DNA from 3 places in the Epibacterium sp. HA2-3 genome. Region 1 is predicted to be linked to each of the others. Evidence: riboswitches for the same ligand, from Rfam matches in the RefSeq annotation. Region 1 holds a riboswitch; each other region holds the start of a gene.
The links. A riboswitch is a leader RNA that binds a small molecule or an ion and turns the genes downstream of it on or off. The one in region 1 is predicted to bind cobalamin.
Positions count from the first base shown of each region.

Region 2: linked by a shared signal. The riboswitch ahead of ACZ1HH_RS15985 (aromatic ring-hydroxylating oxygenase subunit alpha) and the one ahead of ACZ1HH_RS10335 (CbtB domain-containing protein) in region 1 are both predicted to bind cobalamin.
Region 3: linked by a shared signal. The riboswitch ahead of nrdH (glutaredoxin-like protein NrdH) and the one ahead of ACZ1HH_RS10335 (CbtB domain-containing protein) in region 1 are both predicted to bind cobalamin.

Region 1 is NZ_CM172490.1:2,202,417-2,206,610, reverse strand. Features, by position in the region: gene kynU (kynureninase) at 1-161, shown strand, start outside; gene cobF (precorrin-6A synthase (deacetylating)) at 385-1,149, opposite strand; gene ACZ1HH_RS10345 (hypothetical protein) at 1,222-1,713, opposite strand; gene ACZ1HH_RS10340 (CbtA family protein) at 1,819-2,517, opposite strand; gene ACZ1HH_RS10335 (CbtB domain-containing protein) at 2,522-2,692, opposite strand; cobalamin riboswitch at 2,732-2,945, opposite strand; gene ACZ1HH_RS10330 (DUF1636 family protein) at 3,037-3,420, opposite strand; gene cobA (uroporphyrinogen-III C-methyltransferase) at 3,417-4,154, opposite strand; gene ACZ1HH_RS10320 (cobyrinic acid a,c-diamide synthase CobB) at 4,151-4,194, opposite strand, start outside.
Region 2 is NZ_JBVFUL020000002.1:311,855-316,048, forward strand. Features, by position in the region: gene ACZ1HH_RS15985 (aromatic ring-hydroxylating oxygenase subunit alpha) at 1-759, opposite strand, end outside; cobalamin riboswitch at 894-1,096, opposite strand; gene ACZ1HH_RS15990 (C4-dicarboxylate TRAP transporter substrate-binding protein) at 1,360-2,376, shown strand; gene ACZ1HH_RS15995 (TRAP transporter small permease subunit) at 2,466-3,143, shown strand; gene ACZ1HH_RS16000 (TRAP transporter large permease) at 3,136-4,194, shown strand, end outside.
Region 3 is NZ_CM172490.1:545,943-550,136, forward strand. Features, by position in the region: gene nrdE (class 1b ribonucleoside-diphosphate reductase subunit alpha) at 1-791, opposite strand, end outside; gene nrdI (class Ib ribonucleoside-diphosphate reductase assembly flavoprotein NrdI) at 773-1,195, opposite strand; gene nrdH (glutaredoxin-like protein NrdH) at 1,217-1,438, opposite strand; cobalamin riboswitch at 1,540-1,732, opposite strand; gene ACZ1HH_RS02640 (GFA family protein) at 1,977-2,351, opposite strand; gene arsB (ACR3 family arsenite efflux transporter) at 2,378-3,412, opposite strand; gene arsJ (organoarsenical effux MFS transporter ArsJ) at 3,409-4,194, opposite strand, start outside.

The DNA of each region.
Region 1 (4,194 bases):
TCATCGGCGATTTCCGCGCGCCCAACATCATGCGCTTTGGTTTCACACCGCTCTATCTCGATCAGGCGGATGTGGTGCAAGCCGCCGAGATCCTTGAGGATGTGATGAAGCGAGAGAGTTGGAAAGATCCCAAGTATCAGGTGCGCTCGCGCGTGACCTGACCTGCGATGGCACACCCTTCGGAACAATAAAGCGTTGCGGCCGGGCGGGGATGCTCCCGCCCCCGTGCAGACCCTTGCTGGCGCAAGTCTCCGCTTGGGGTTGGGCCGGGCAGCCTGTCCTTTGGACAGGCTGCAGCGCTGGGTCGTCCCGTTGGGTGCCGCCGCGACTGTCAGGGACGCGGATCTGGAATGAACCGCCGTGCGTCACGAAAAATGGCGGGGGTCAGCGCAGGCGTTCCAGCATGTAGATATCCATGATCCAGCCATGATCGCGCCGTGCGCGGGCGCGCACTGACAGGATCTGGTCCTGCACGTCGGAGAGACGCCCGGCGATATTGATCTCGTTTTCCATTCCCGCATAGGCGGACCAGTGGATCATGACCTGTGCGGGACGGTCGACGCTCTGGAACGAGCACTCCCCATCCAGCATGATGACCAACGTGTCACAGCCCGCGGGCCAGCCCGCATCGCGGAGCTGGCGTCCGGTGGTGATCTGCACGGGCGCGCCGATCCGGTTGAGGGGCACCCCATGCGCCGCCGTCAGCGCTTGCACCGAGGTGATGCCGGGGATCACCCGCATCTGCATTTCCATGCGCCGACCAAGACGCTCGGCAATGCGCATGGTGCTGTCATAGAGTGAGGGGTCGCCCCAAACCAGAAACCCGGCTTGCCCGCCTTTGGGGAGATGTGCAGCGAGTGTGGCCTGCCAAACCTCTGCGATGGCGTCGTGCCAGTCCTCGACCCGCTGGCGGTAATCCGGAGTGGCCGGATCACGCACGGGAAGGTCGAATTCGACGATCTTGGGCGCCGATGCCGCGCCCGCCAGGACATCGGCGCAGATCGCTTGCCGCAGCCCGGCAAGGTCGTCCTTGCCTGCGCCCTTGTTGGGTATCAGGATCAAATCCTGCGCGCAGATTGCCTCCATCGCCTCGCGGGTCAGGTGCTTGGGGTTGCCGGTGCCGATCCCGATCAGGCTGAGCTGGAGCATAGAAGGCTCTCCATCCGTTAAATCCGTCGCCCCGCAATGGGACGCCCGCGCAAAGAGGTCAAGAGTGCCCCATCAGGGGGCACTCACCACAACGCGCGCCTCGACCGGCACGCCGTCGACGGCGATGGTGCCATGGCTGTTGGAACTCAGAGAGACTTTCACCTCGGTCTCGCCTTCGGGCAAGGCCGCAAGATGCAGCCAGGACCCGTAGAGGCGCGTGATCTTCTCGCCGTTCACATAGACATGTGCATGGCCCTCGCCGGGTTGATCGGCCCCCGAGGCATGCTCCGGGGCGAAGCGAAAGTTCTTGGTCTCCACTTGCAGGTTCCAACCGGACATCGCGTCGGGCGTGACGTGGATCTCGACCGAGGGCGCCTCTGGACCAGAGGGGGAATTCACCAGTGCGGAATGGTCGTGCGTGGCCACGCCGGATCCGCCACCGTGGTGCGCAGGATCAGAGTGATCATGCCCATCCAGGGTGACGCCGTTTCCTGCGGCGGTCAGAAATCCGATACCGCCCCCAAACACAAGGCCAATGGCAAACAGAGCAAGCGAACGGGACATGGAAGGTCATTCTCCGGAAAGTAAACGTATTTGAGGCTGCAGCGCAGTCTCGCAGGCTGTCCCCGCTGCATGCAATGACGCAGCGGGGACAGCCTGGAGGACCGCCTAAGTGTTGGCATCCGCATGTGCGGCTTCGGTCTGCCAGAAATAGGCACAGAACACGCCGAGCAACGCCCATGCCGCCATGCCGATCCCCAAGGCGCGCGCCGCAAAAAGGGCGCCGATCTCGGTGGGCACCGGACCGGCAAAGGTCTCGGGCTCCGGCGCGCCGATCACATGCGGCGCCATCAACAAGAGCGCGGCCACCACATAGGCCACCAGATTACCGCCAAAAGCGATCAGCCACATTGCAACACCTGCGCTCGCCACTGTGGCGGCCCACCAGATCTGACGGGCGCCCACATCGGCGGCGGCAACGCCGGGCACTTCTGGTGCGAGCGAAAAACCGGGCGCAAAGTGAAGCGCCACAAAGCCAGCCAATCCCCACAGCAGGCCCTGTCCGGTGCGGATTTCATGGCCTTGCCGCTCCGCAACCGACATCAAGGCCACCAGGATCAGCGCGTAGCCAGTGTAAATCAGCATGGTGAAGAGGATGCTGAGCAAATTGCGCATCGGCTCGTCAAAGATACCCGGCAATTCGGGATGGGCGGATACGGTCTCGCCGCCGAAATGCACAAGCGCGCCCGATTCATAGAGTTCGGCATGCAAAAGCACCGGCTGCACGAAGAAAAGCTGCAGAAGGGCGGCAATCAGCCCCGCTGCAGCACCAGCGAACAACGCGCCGGTCAAAATGCGTGCGAACATCTGCTTAGTGGCAGGGGAAGCCGGTCGCGTGGCGCACATCATGCGCAGCATCATGCAGGGTGGAGGCCTGCACATGGCCGGTCACGGTGATGATCCCCAGACCCAGTACCACGGCGAAAAGAACCGGGATGATCTGGCTGGCAGAAGCGGTCGTGTTGAGCGTCTTGGTCGTCATAATTCGTCCTCCGTGTCGTCACACCCGACGACACATTCACTGTCCTCGTTTCATACGGCCGGTCTCCTGACTCGCGGGTCGCGGCGATCATTCTCCTTCCCGGCCCAGCGGCCAGTGGATGCTGAATGTCGCTCACCGCTCACAGTCGCGGGGGCGGTTGAGGCTTTGGCGCCGCGATTGGGTCCGCCGTTCCTCATTCCCGTTTCAGTCCCGGCGCTTTGCGCTCTGGGACACCGTATGCCGTCGACAATGCGGCGCGGGCGCGCGATCGGTCAAGCATGAAACCGCCCTTGAAGCGCGCATTCGCGGCATTTTATCACGCAGGTGGTCTTTGACTGGCAGCCTCACTCCTCGGGAGAGGCGGTGGAGCCAGTTTGTGACGCGGCAGTAGTTTCGGGCAGGGGAGCAGGGATGCGCGCGATGGCTTTGAACCTCAGCTCGCCAATTGGGCGCGCATCCGTGAAGGTGCCATCGGCGCTTGCCTCGTAGAGCCGCAGAAACCTGAGTATATCCGGTAGGTCCGCTGCTGTGATCTCCCCAAAGAGATAGGCCGTCTTGCCGCTTTGGCGCACCGAGAGGGTCTGCGGGCGTGCACAACCCGACATGCAGTCAACCGATTGCAGCAGGGCCCTTGGATGAGCCTCCCGCAGCGCCGCTGCCAATTGGGGCAGCAGCGCGGGATCGGCATCTTGGCAGGTCCGGCACAGCGAGATCACCGGTGCGGTCATTGCGACACGAGCGCGTCATCGTCGGCCAAGGGGCCATAAAGGATCAACACTGGCGCGGGGGAGGTGATGGTCTCCAGGAGGTCCGGCAGGGCGGCCACTGTCACCCGGTGCAGCTCTTGGGCGGGGGTCGAGACCCCAAGTGCCACCAGCGCCGGTGTGGTCTCTGGCAGGCCTGCCTCAAGAAGCAGCTCAAGCAAAGTCGCAAAGGTGCGTTTGCCCATGTAGACCACGGTTGTGGCCTCGGGGTCTGCAAGAGCGGTGAGGTTCATATGCTCGGGCAGGCCGCCGGTCACGTCATGGCCCGTGATAAACTGCAGGCGCCGTGCCGTCAGCCGCCGCGTGAGCGGAATACCCGCCGCCGCAGCGGCTGCCGAGGCGGCGGTGACACCGGGAATGATCTCGTATTTGATGCCAGCGGCGCGCAGCGCCACCATTTCTTCTTCGAGGCGCCCAAATACACCTGAATCGCCCGATTTCAGACGCACCACATGGGCGCCGGACTGGGCGTATTCCACCAAGAGCTGGCTGACGTGGTCTTGCTTGGGCGAGGGGCGTCCGGCGCGTTTTCCGACGCCGACCATATCCGCATCCGCGCGCGCATGGGTAAGGATCGGCCCGGAGGACAGATCATCAAACAGTACCGCGTCAGCCGCCTCCAGCCGCTTGACCGCCTTGAGGGTCAAAAGCTCGGGATCGCCCGGCCCGGAGGACACAAAACTGACAAACCCGCTCATGGCTGCTCTCCGGTGATGAGGTGAAAGAACGTGCCGGTGA
Region 2 (4,194 bases), on a different replicon from region 1:
GCCATCACCGCTGAGGTGGAACCCCGAAGGCATCCCGGCCTGCTCACAGCGGTCGAAATGAGCCTGCAAATTGCTCGGGGTCTCGCCACCTTCGATGCCGGTCACGGAGGGATCATCCGGGAAGGTCCGGCAGAGCGCGGGGTGATTGCCGCCGCAGTGGTAGCACTCGCGGTTGTTCTCCCAGACCAGCTTCCAGTTGCCGCGCTCCACGATGGAGCTTTCATGGGCGACCTTGGCGTTCGAGAGGTCATGAACCTCCAGATAGGGGCGGGCGACCTCGGCAAACCGTTCAAAATCCGGGGCCTCATCGGCGAGACAAATATAGATCAACCCAGCAAGCTCACGGCAGTGGACCGTCTTGAGCCCATGTTTGCTCGGCTCGAAATCAGGCCCCATATCACGCGCCCACAGCAGACGACCGTCCAGTTCATAAGTCCACTGGTGATAGGGGCAGACGAGCTTAGGGTTGTTGCCTTTCTTCGCCTTGCAGATCACCGAGCCACGGTGACGACAAGCATTGTGGAAAGCCCGAATGACATTGTCTGCACCGCGCACGATGATGACATTGTAGTTGCCAACCTGATGGGTGACGTAGCTCCCTGGCTTGTCCAGCTCGCAGGCGGGAATGGCAAAAAGCCATTCTTTGTAAAAGATCTCCTGAAGATCGGTCTGAAACACCTCGGCATCGGTATAAAACGCCTGATCAAGTGCATGTCCTGCGCGGTGGTTAGCGATCAGCGTGTTGATATTGCTGTGCATTTCCTGGCTCCGTGACAAAGTTCACATATGTGAACCTTCGCCCTGTTGGTAGAGTGCAAACGGCAATGGGATCCCGTGAGGCCGCGAGGGAGGTGCCCGCGTCCTTTTCAAGATGCCCAAACCGCCGCCCGCGGTTGACGATATCTGCCGAGGCTGGTTTCCGGGCTCTGGGGGTGACCTGCTGGTCGGAGCGCAACGCCTTCCCGGGTCCTCCTCCCAGTGGCAGATGTTACGCCCGCGAATCCCATGACCGTTGCGGGGGCAGCGCCGGAATCGCACCGGCTTCCCAATTCTCCGTCCGGAAAGCCCGGACAGCACCTCGTAGGGCAGAGTTGTATCGAGATTTGCCGCGCCCGATCTCCAATTTGCGACGTTGTTTATTGAGTTCGAGACAAGCCCGCCTCACATCCGCAAAAACATGCATGGATCGCGCAGCCTCTTGAACCTTTGGCCCATCGACGCATTTCTGAGACGCAGGCCGGAGCGCGCTCATCGGAGCTTTGCCAAACCAGCGCGAAGTTTGGGGTTGGCAAAGCCACTCAATTTGGTGATCCTGCCGCACATAAACAAATACGGTAAAATCCGACTGGGGAGGAAAATATGAAAAAATTCTTGGGACTTACCGCTGTTGCATCCGTGAGCTTTGCCTTTGCGGCAGAAGCCATGGCCACAGAGTGGAATGTCTCGGTTTGGGGCAAACGCCGCGCCTTTACCGAGCACGTCGAAAAGCTCGCTGAACTGGTGTCCGAGAAAACCGACGGCGAATTCACCATGAACATCAGCTATGGTGGACTGTCCAAAAACCGCGAGAATCTCGACGGGATCTCGATTGGCGCGTTTGAGATGGCGCAGTTCTGCGCCGGCTATCACCGCGACAAAAACCGCGTGATTACCGTTCTTGAATTGCCCTTCCTGGGCATTTCCAACCTCGAAGAGGAGGTTGCGGTCTCTAGCGCGGTCTACAACCACCCCGCCGCAGCCGAGGAAATGGCGCAGTGGAACGCAAAGCTGCTCATGACCTCGCCGATGCCGCAATATAATATCGTCGGCACCGGTGATGTGCGTGATGATCTGGCGGAATTCGAAGGCATGCGCGTGCGGGCAACCGGCGGTATCGGCGAAGCCTTCAAGGCTGTTGGCGCCGTTCCGACCTCCGTCACCGCGACCGAGGCCTATCAGGCGATGGAATCCGGTGTGGTCGACACCGTAGCGTTCGCACAACATGCGCATCTGAGCTTTGGCACCATCAACCGCGCTGACTGGTGGACCGCTAACCTCAACCCCGGCACCGTGAACTGCCCGGTTGTGGTCAACATTGACGCTTACGAAAGCCTCTCTGACGCCGAGCGCGAAGCGCTGGACAGCTCGGTTGCCGAAGCGCTGGATCACTACCTGGCGAACTACGGCGAGCTGCTGAAGAAGTGGGATAGCGTTCTCGAGGAAAAAGGCGTCGAAAAGGTCGAGATCTCGGAAGAGGTGCTCGCAGAATTCCGCTCTACTGCGGCTGAGCCGATCCGCGACGCTTGGATCAAGGATATGGAAGCACAGGGCCTGCCGGGTCAGGAGCTCTATGATCTGGTTCAGAAAACGCTCGCAGATCACCGCAACGGCAGCTGATCTGAACGCAATGGCCTATGGCCTACGGCCCGGACCAATTGGTCCGGGCTTCTGCGTATCTCACCAATAATCACATATCGGGGGAAGCTATGGCAGGTTCATCAACCGTGCTCAGCGATGCCAGCATTTTGTCAAAGCTGGATCGGGCCCTTTTGCCCATTGAGCGCGTCACAGCAATTCTGAGCGGTCTTGCGGCCTTTTCACTCATGTTCCTGGCCGCATATTCCGTGGCCGGCCGTCAGTTGGATCGGACATTTCTGGCGCCATTTTTCGACAAGATCGGCCTGATGGACGGCCCCCTGCCCGGCTATGTGGATTATATCGAAGCACTGATGCCCTTGATCGCCATCCTGGGCGTCTCCTATGTGCAACGCGAAGGTTCCCACATCCGCATGGACATCCTCGTGGGACGGCTAAAGGGTCGCGCGCTTTGGCTTTTTGAATTCATCACCGTGTTCTGCATGCTGGTGCTGGTGATCGCCTTGGTCTGGGGCTCCTGGGCCCATTTCGACCGTTCGTTTGATTGCGCCCGCCCGCTGTGTTCGCGCGACAGCTCCATCGACATCGGCCTGCCGATCTGGCCATCCAAGCTGGTGGTGCCGGTTGCCTTGGCTGTGCTCTCAGCGCGGCTCCTGTTGCAGATGACGGCCTATGCCCGCGCCTTCGTTCTGGGACTCCAGAGCCCTGCGGCCGTACCGCTCATCCAATCCGTCGCCGAGCAAGCCGCTGCTGAGGCGGAGCAACTCAAGGAGGTCGGCAATGACTGATATCGAAATCGGCCTCTGGGTCACCGCCGGAATGATGGTGCTTGTTGTGCTGGGCATGCGGGTTGCGTTTGCCGCCGGGCTTGCGGGCTTTGTGGGTCTTGTGTGGCTTCGGTGGAACGGCTTTGACTATAACCCGGAGCGTTTCTGGAAAGCTGTTGAAATTAGTGTAAAAATTGCGGGCCAAGTACCGCACTCAAAGGTTTCGAGCCAGGCGCTCAGTCTCATCCCGACCTTTATTTTGATTGGTTACCTCGCCTACTACGCCCGCCTGACCACGGCACTGTTTGAGGCCGCAAAGCGCTGGGTTGCCTGGGTACCCGGGGGCCTTGCGGTATCCACCGTTTTTGCCACAGCAGGGTTTGCCGCCGTTTCGGGCGCATCGGTTGCGACCGCTGCGGTCTTTGCCCGGATCGGCATCCCGGAAATGCTGGCGGTTGGCTACAACAAGCGTTTTGCAGCTGGGGTGGTCGCCGCAGGCGGCACCCTCGCCTCTCTGATCCCGCCCTCTGCCATCCTCGTGATCTATGCAATCATTGTTGAGCAGGATGTGGGCAAGCTCTTGCTGGCCGGCTTTGTGCCCGGTGCGTTTTCGGCCGTGGTCTACGCGGGCTTGATCATCGCCATCGCGATGATCTTCAAGACGGTCGGCCCACCGGTCACCGGCTTCACCTGGCGCGAACGCCTGCTGTCCTTGCCACCTGCCCTGCCGATTTTTGCGGTTGTCGTGATCATCATCTTCTTTGTGTACAACCCATTTGGCGAAGCCTGGGGGACACCAACCGAGGGCGGCGCTGTCGGCGCCTTCATCGTCTTTCTCGTCGCGCTAATGCGCGGGATGCGGATGCGCGAACTGCTGGATGCGCTGCTTGAGACTGCCAAACTCACGATTATGATCTTCACCATCATCTGGGGTGTTTTGATCTACGTGCGCTTTCTGGGCTTTGCAGATCTGCCTTCGGCCTTCGCCGACTGGATCTCGACCCTCTCGGCCTCGCCCATGCTGATCCTAATCTGTATTCTGCTTGCCTATGCGGTTCTTGGGATGTTCATG
Region 3 (4,194 bases), 1.4 Mb from region 1:
CGCAGAATGTCCGGGTGATGCGCGTTCAGATAAACCGCGCCGGCGCCCTGGCGTGCGCCCAGCTGGTTGGCGTAGGAAAAGCTGTCCTCAAGAAGCTTCATCACCGGGATGACGCCCGAAGACTGGTTCTCGATGCCCTTGATCGGGGCGCCGTGTTCACGAATGTTGGTCAGCATCAAGGCCACGCCACCGCCGCGCTTCGACAGTTGCAGCGCCGAGTTGATGCCGCGCCCGATCGACTCCATGTTGTCTTCGAGACGCAAGAGGAAGCAGGACACAAACTCGCCACGGGCCTTTTTGCCGGCATTGAGGAAGGTTGGCGTTGCAGGCTGGAAACGACCGTCGATGATCTCTGACATCAGCTTCATCGCGAGCTTTTCATCGCCACGTGCCAGCGTCAGCGCGTTCATCACCACACGATCTTCATAGCGCTCGAGATAGCGCTGCCCGTCACGGGTCTTGAGCGTGTAGGAGGTGTAGTATTTGAACGCCCCGAGGAAGGACGGGAAGCGGAACTTCTTGGCGTAGGCCGCGTCCCAGATCTTGCGGTGGAAGTTGCGGGAATATTGATCCAGCACTTCGGGCTCGTAATAGCCTTTCTCGACGAGGTAGCCGAGCTTTTCATCCAGCGAGTGAAAGAACACGGTGTTCTGGTTCACATGTTGCAGGAAATACTGCCGGGCCGCCATACGGTCGGCGTCGAACTGGATGTTGCCCTCGTCGTCATAGAGGTTCAACATCGCGTTCAGCGCGTGATAGTCGAGATCGGCGGTTACGCTTGCGTCAAGCATGTCTGCTGCTCCTGTGCCGCCCAGAACCGGGCGAGGCCCGCGCGCATGCGGGCGATGTCTGTTTCGGTTCCCGCCAACTCAAAGCGGTAAAGGACGGGGACATTGCATTTCTTGGCGATCACATCCCCCGCGAGGGCAAAGGTGTCACCAAAGTTGCGGTTGCCTCCGGCAATCACACCCCTGAGGAGGGCACGATTGCGGCTGTTATTCAGAAATTTGATGACCGGTTTTGGCACTGCGCCCCGGCCTTCACCATCGGCAAAGGTTGGCGTCACCAACACGTAGGGCGCATCTACCTCGGGGGAAGGCTCCGTCTGCGGCAGCCGCAGAGCCTCAAGCCCCAGTCGCTCCATCAAACGGGCCGTATTGCCCGAACGGGAGGAGTAATAGACAAGCCCGACCACTTACCCGGTCACCTTTTACCTTTATGCCAACTGGCCGATCAGGTCAGGGCGAAAACCAGCCCAGTGCTCTTCGCCAGCGACCACCACGGGTGCTTGACGATAGCCCAGACCCTGCACCATTTCCAGAGCAGCGGCATCTTGTGTCAGATCAACGAGGTCAAAAGAGATCCCTTTCGCCTCAAGAGCGCGGGTGGTGGCGGTGCACTGCACGCAGGCAGGTTTTGAATAGACAGTGATGCTCATCTGCAAGATCCCCTCAGGTGTTGTCCTTCTGGGCGGAGAGGCCACGGCAGCCGACACCGGTTCCGGTGTCAGATGACGCGTCCGGGCCCACCGCCGCGGTCGTCGTGTGTCGTGCTCTGGCAGGTCTCCTGGCTTCGCGGCTCAAACGCCCCCTCCCGCCTTCCCAACGCAGCAATGCGTCAGTGGCACGGGCAGGGCTTGCCGCTTACAGTTGCGGGGGCAGCACCGGATTTTCACCAGTTTCCCTCTTCGCTTGCGAGTCGCCTCGAAAGAACCAAAGCAACACGATATTGATGCAGATGCGCGAAATGGTCAATATATGGTGTAGGACGCGTTGATTTTTGTTTTCCACAGGGCAGGGTGTTCGCCCGCGGTTTCTTTGTGGCTGCAATGTAAGGGGATCGGCAAATTCGCACACCCTTACCCCCATCTTTATCCACAGTCTTGGATCAGACGGGCCGTGTGAAATTGTCGCGCAGCTGTGTCCTGCAAGACATACTACATACAAAGACGCCTCCGGCGCGCGCCGTCCCGGCCCTCACGCCCCGCGATTGCGAGAGTGCTGATGGGCTCTGGCGAGCGGGGTGAGCCAGTGCTCGCGCCGGTCTGTCCATAGCTCATAGGTCGGCGTGAACTGGTTTGGCTGATCCATTGCTCCGAGATGGAGTTCTACCTCACCTTCGCTGCATGAATAGACCGATGATCCGCATCTCGGGCAAAAATGTCGGCCCTGATATTGTTGCGTCTGGCCGAATACTTCGACCTCCTCAGCCGGGTAAACCGCCGCGGCCCAGAACACCGCACCATGGTGCTTGCGACAATCCATGCAGTGACACAGGCCGACACCGATGGGGGGGCCGGAGGCTCTGACGCGGATATCGCCGCACAGGCAGCTTGCAGTGACCTCGGACATGGTGGACCTCCTCAGCGCATGAGGGCTCAGCTTGCCTGGTGGTCTGCTCCGGTCAAGGCAAACCTGGCACGGGTGCGATTGGCAAAGGCCACCAGTGTCAGCATCACTGGAACCTCGACCAGTACGCCAACCACGGTTGCGAGCGCCGCCCCGGAGTGAAGCCCAAAGAGGCTGATCGCGACAGCCACCGCCAGTTCAAAGAAATTCGACGTCCCGATCAGCGCGCAGGGTGCTGCGATCCGATGTGGCACCCGCAGCGCATAGGCGGCGCCATAGGCGAGAAAGAAGATCCCGTAGCTCTGGATCAGGATGGGCACGGCGATCATCGCAATCACGCTTGGGCGGTCCAGAATGACCTGACCTTGCAGGCCAAACAGGATCACCACCGTTGCGATCAGCCCCAGCATCGAGAGCGGTTTGATCCGTGCGAGAAAGGCCGTGATGCGCGCCTCTTCCGCCAAGCGGTTGCGGGTCCAGAGACCGGCCATCAGCGGCAGAGCAACAAACAGCACCGCCGACAGGATCAGCGTGCTCCATGGCACCTCAATGTCCGTGACACCCAAGAGAAAGGCCACGATAGGGGCAAAGGCCACCACCATGATGAGATCGTTCACCGAGACTTGCAGCAGGGTGTAGCTTTCGTCGCCCCGGGTGAGTTGCGACCACACAAAAACCATCGCGGTGCAGGGCGCGGCCCCCAAAAGGATCAGCCCCGCGATATACTGCTGTGCGTCTTGGGGCTCCAGAAAGGGTGCAAAGATCACCTCGAAGAACAGCACGCCAAGTGCGGCCATGGTAAAGGGTTTGATCAGCCAGTTGACCACCAGCGTGATCGCAAGGCCCTTGGGCTGGCGCGCCACGTCCCGCAGGCTTCGTGGGTTCACGCCAATCATCATCGGGTAAACCATGGCCCAGATCAGTGCCGCGACCACCAGATTGACACGGGCCACCTCCAGCGCGGCGATGGCCTCCATCACGCCGGGGGCCAGACTGCCAAGCGCAATGCCTGCCGTCATCGCCAATGCCACCCAGAGGCTCAGGTATTTTTCGAAGATGCTCATGCCGTGGCTCGTTCAGATGTTGGGGCAGAGAGGCGCCCTGCAGCCAATGCGCTGAGTGCGATCATCAGGGCTGCGGTGCCAAGGCAGGCCGCGACCCCGCCCAGTTGATAGGTGAGACCAGAAAGCAATGTGCCCAGGAGCCGCCCACCCGCATTGGCCATGTAGTAAAAGCCCACATCCATCGTGACCCGCTCGTCCTTGGAGAAGGCAAGGATCAGGTAGGAATGCAGCGAGGAGTTCACCGCAAAGAGCGCCCCAAACAGCAAGAGGCCGATGACCAGTGTTGCCGTGAGCCAAGGCGCGGGCGCGCCAGACATCACCACGGCCACGGTCAGAGCCGCCGGAACCAACGCCAGCAGGCTCGCCCAGTGCCGCGCGGCGGAAATCAGCTCTGCCTCAGAGCGGCTCGAGGCCCGTAGGATGCGCGGCGCCGCCGCCTGCACCGCCCCGTAGCAGATGATCCAGACTGCCATGAAGCTGCCGATCATGAAGAACGCCGCGCGGTTGCCAGCCTCGGTGCCGTCCGAGAGGACGGCGTAGAAATAGACCGGAATGCCGACCACGAACCACACATCGCGCGCCCCGAAGAGAAACACCCGCGCCGCCGAGAGCCAGTTGATGTTGGCGGACTTGGAGAAGACCTCGGAAAATTTCGCGCCTTTGCGTCCCGCCGGCAGCCCCTTTGGCATCGCGATCAGAACCGCAATCAGGATCGCGGCCAGGATCAGCGCCATTCCGAGCGTGGCCCATGTGAACCCGGCAAGCGCCAGAAGCACCGCGCC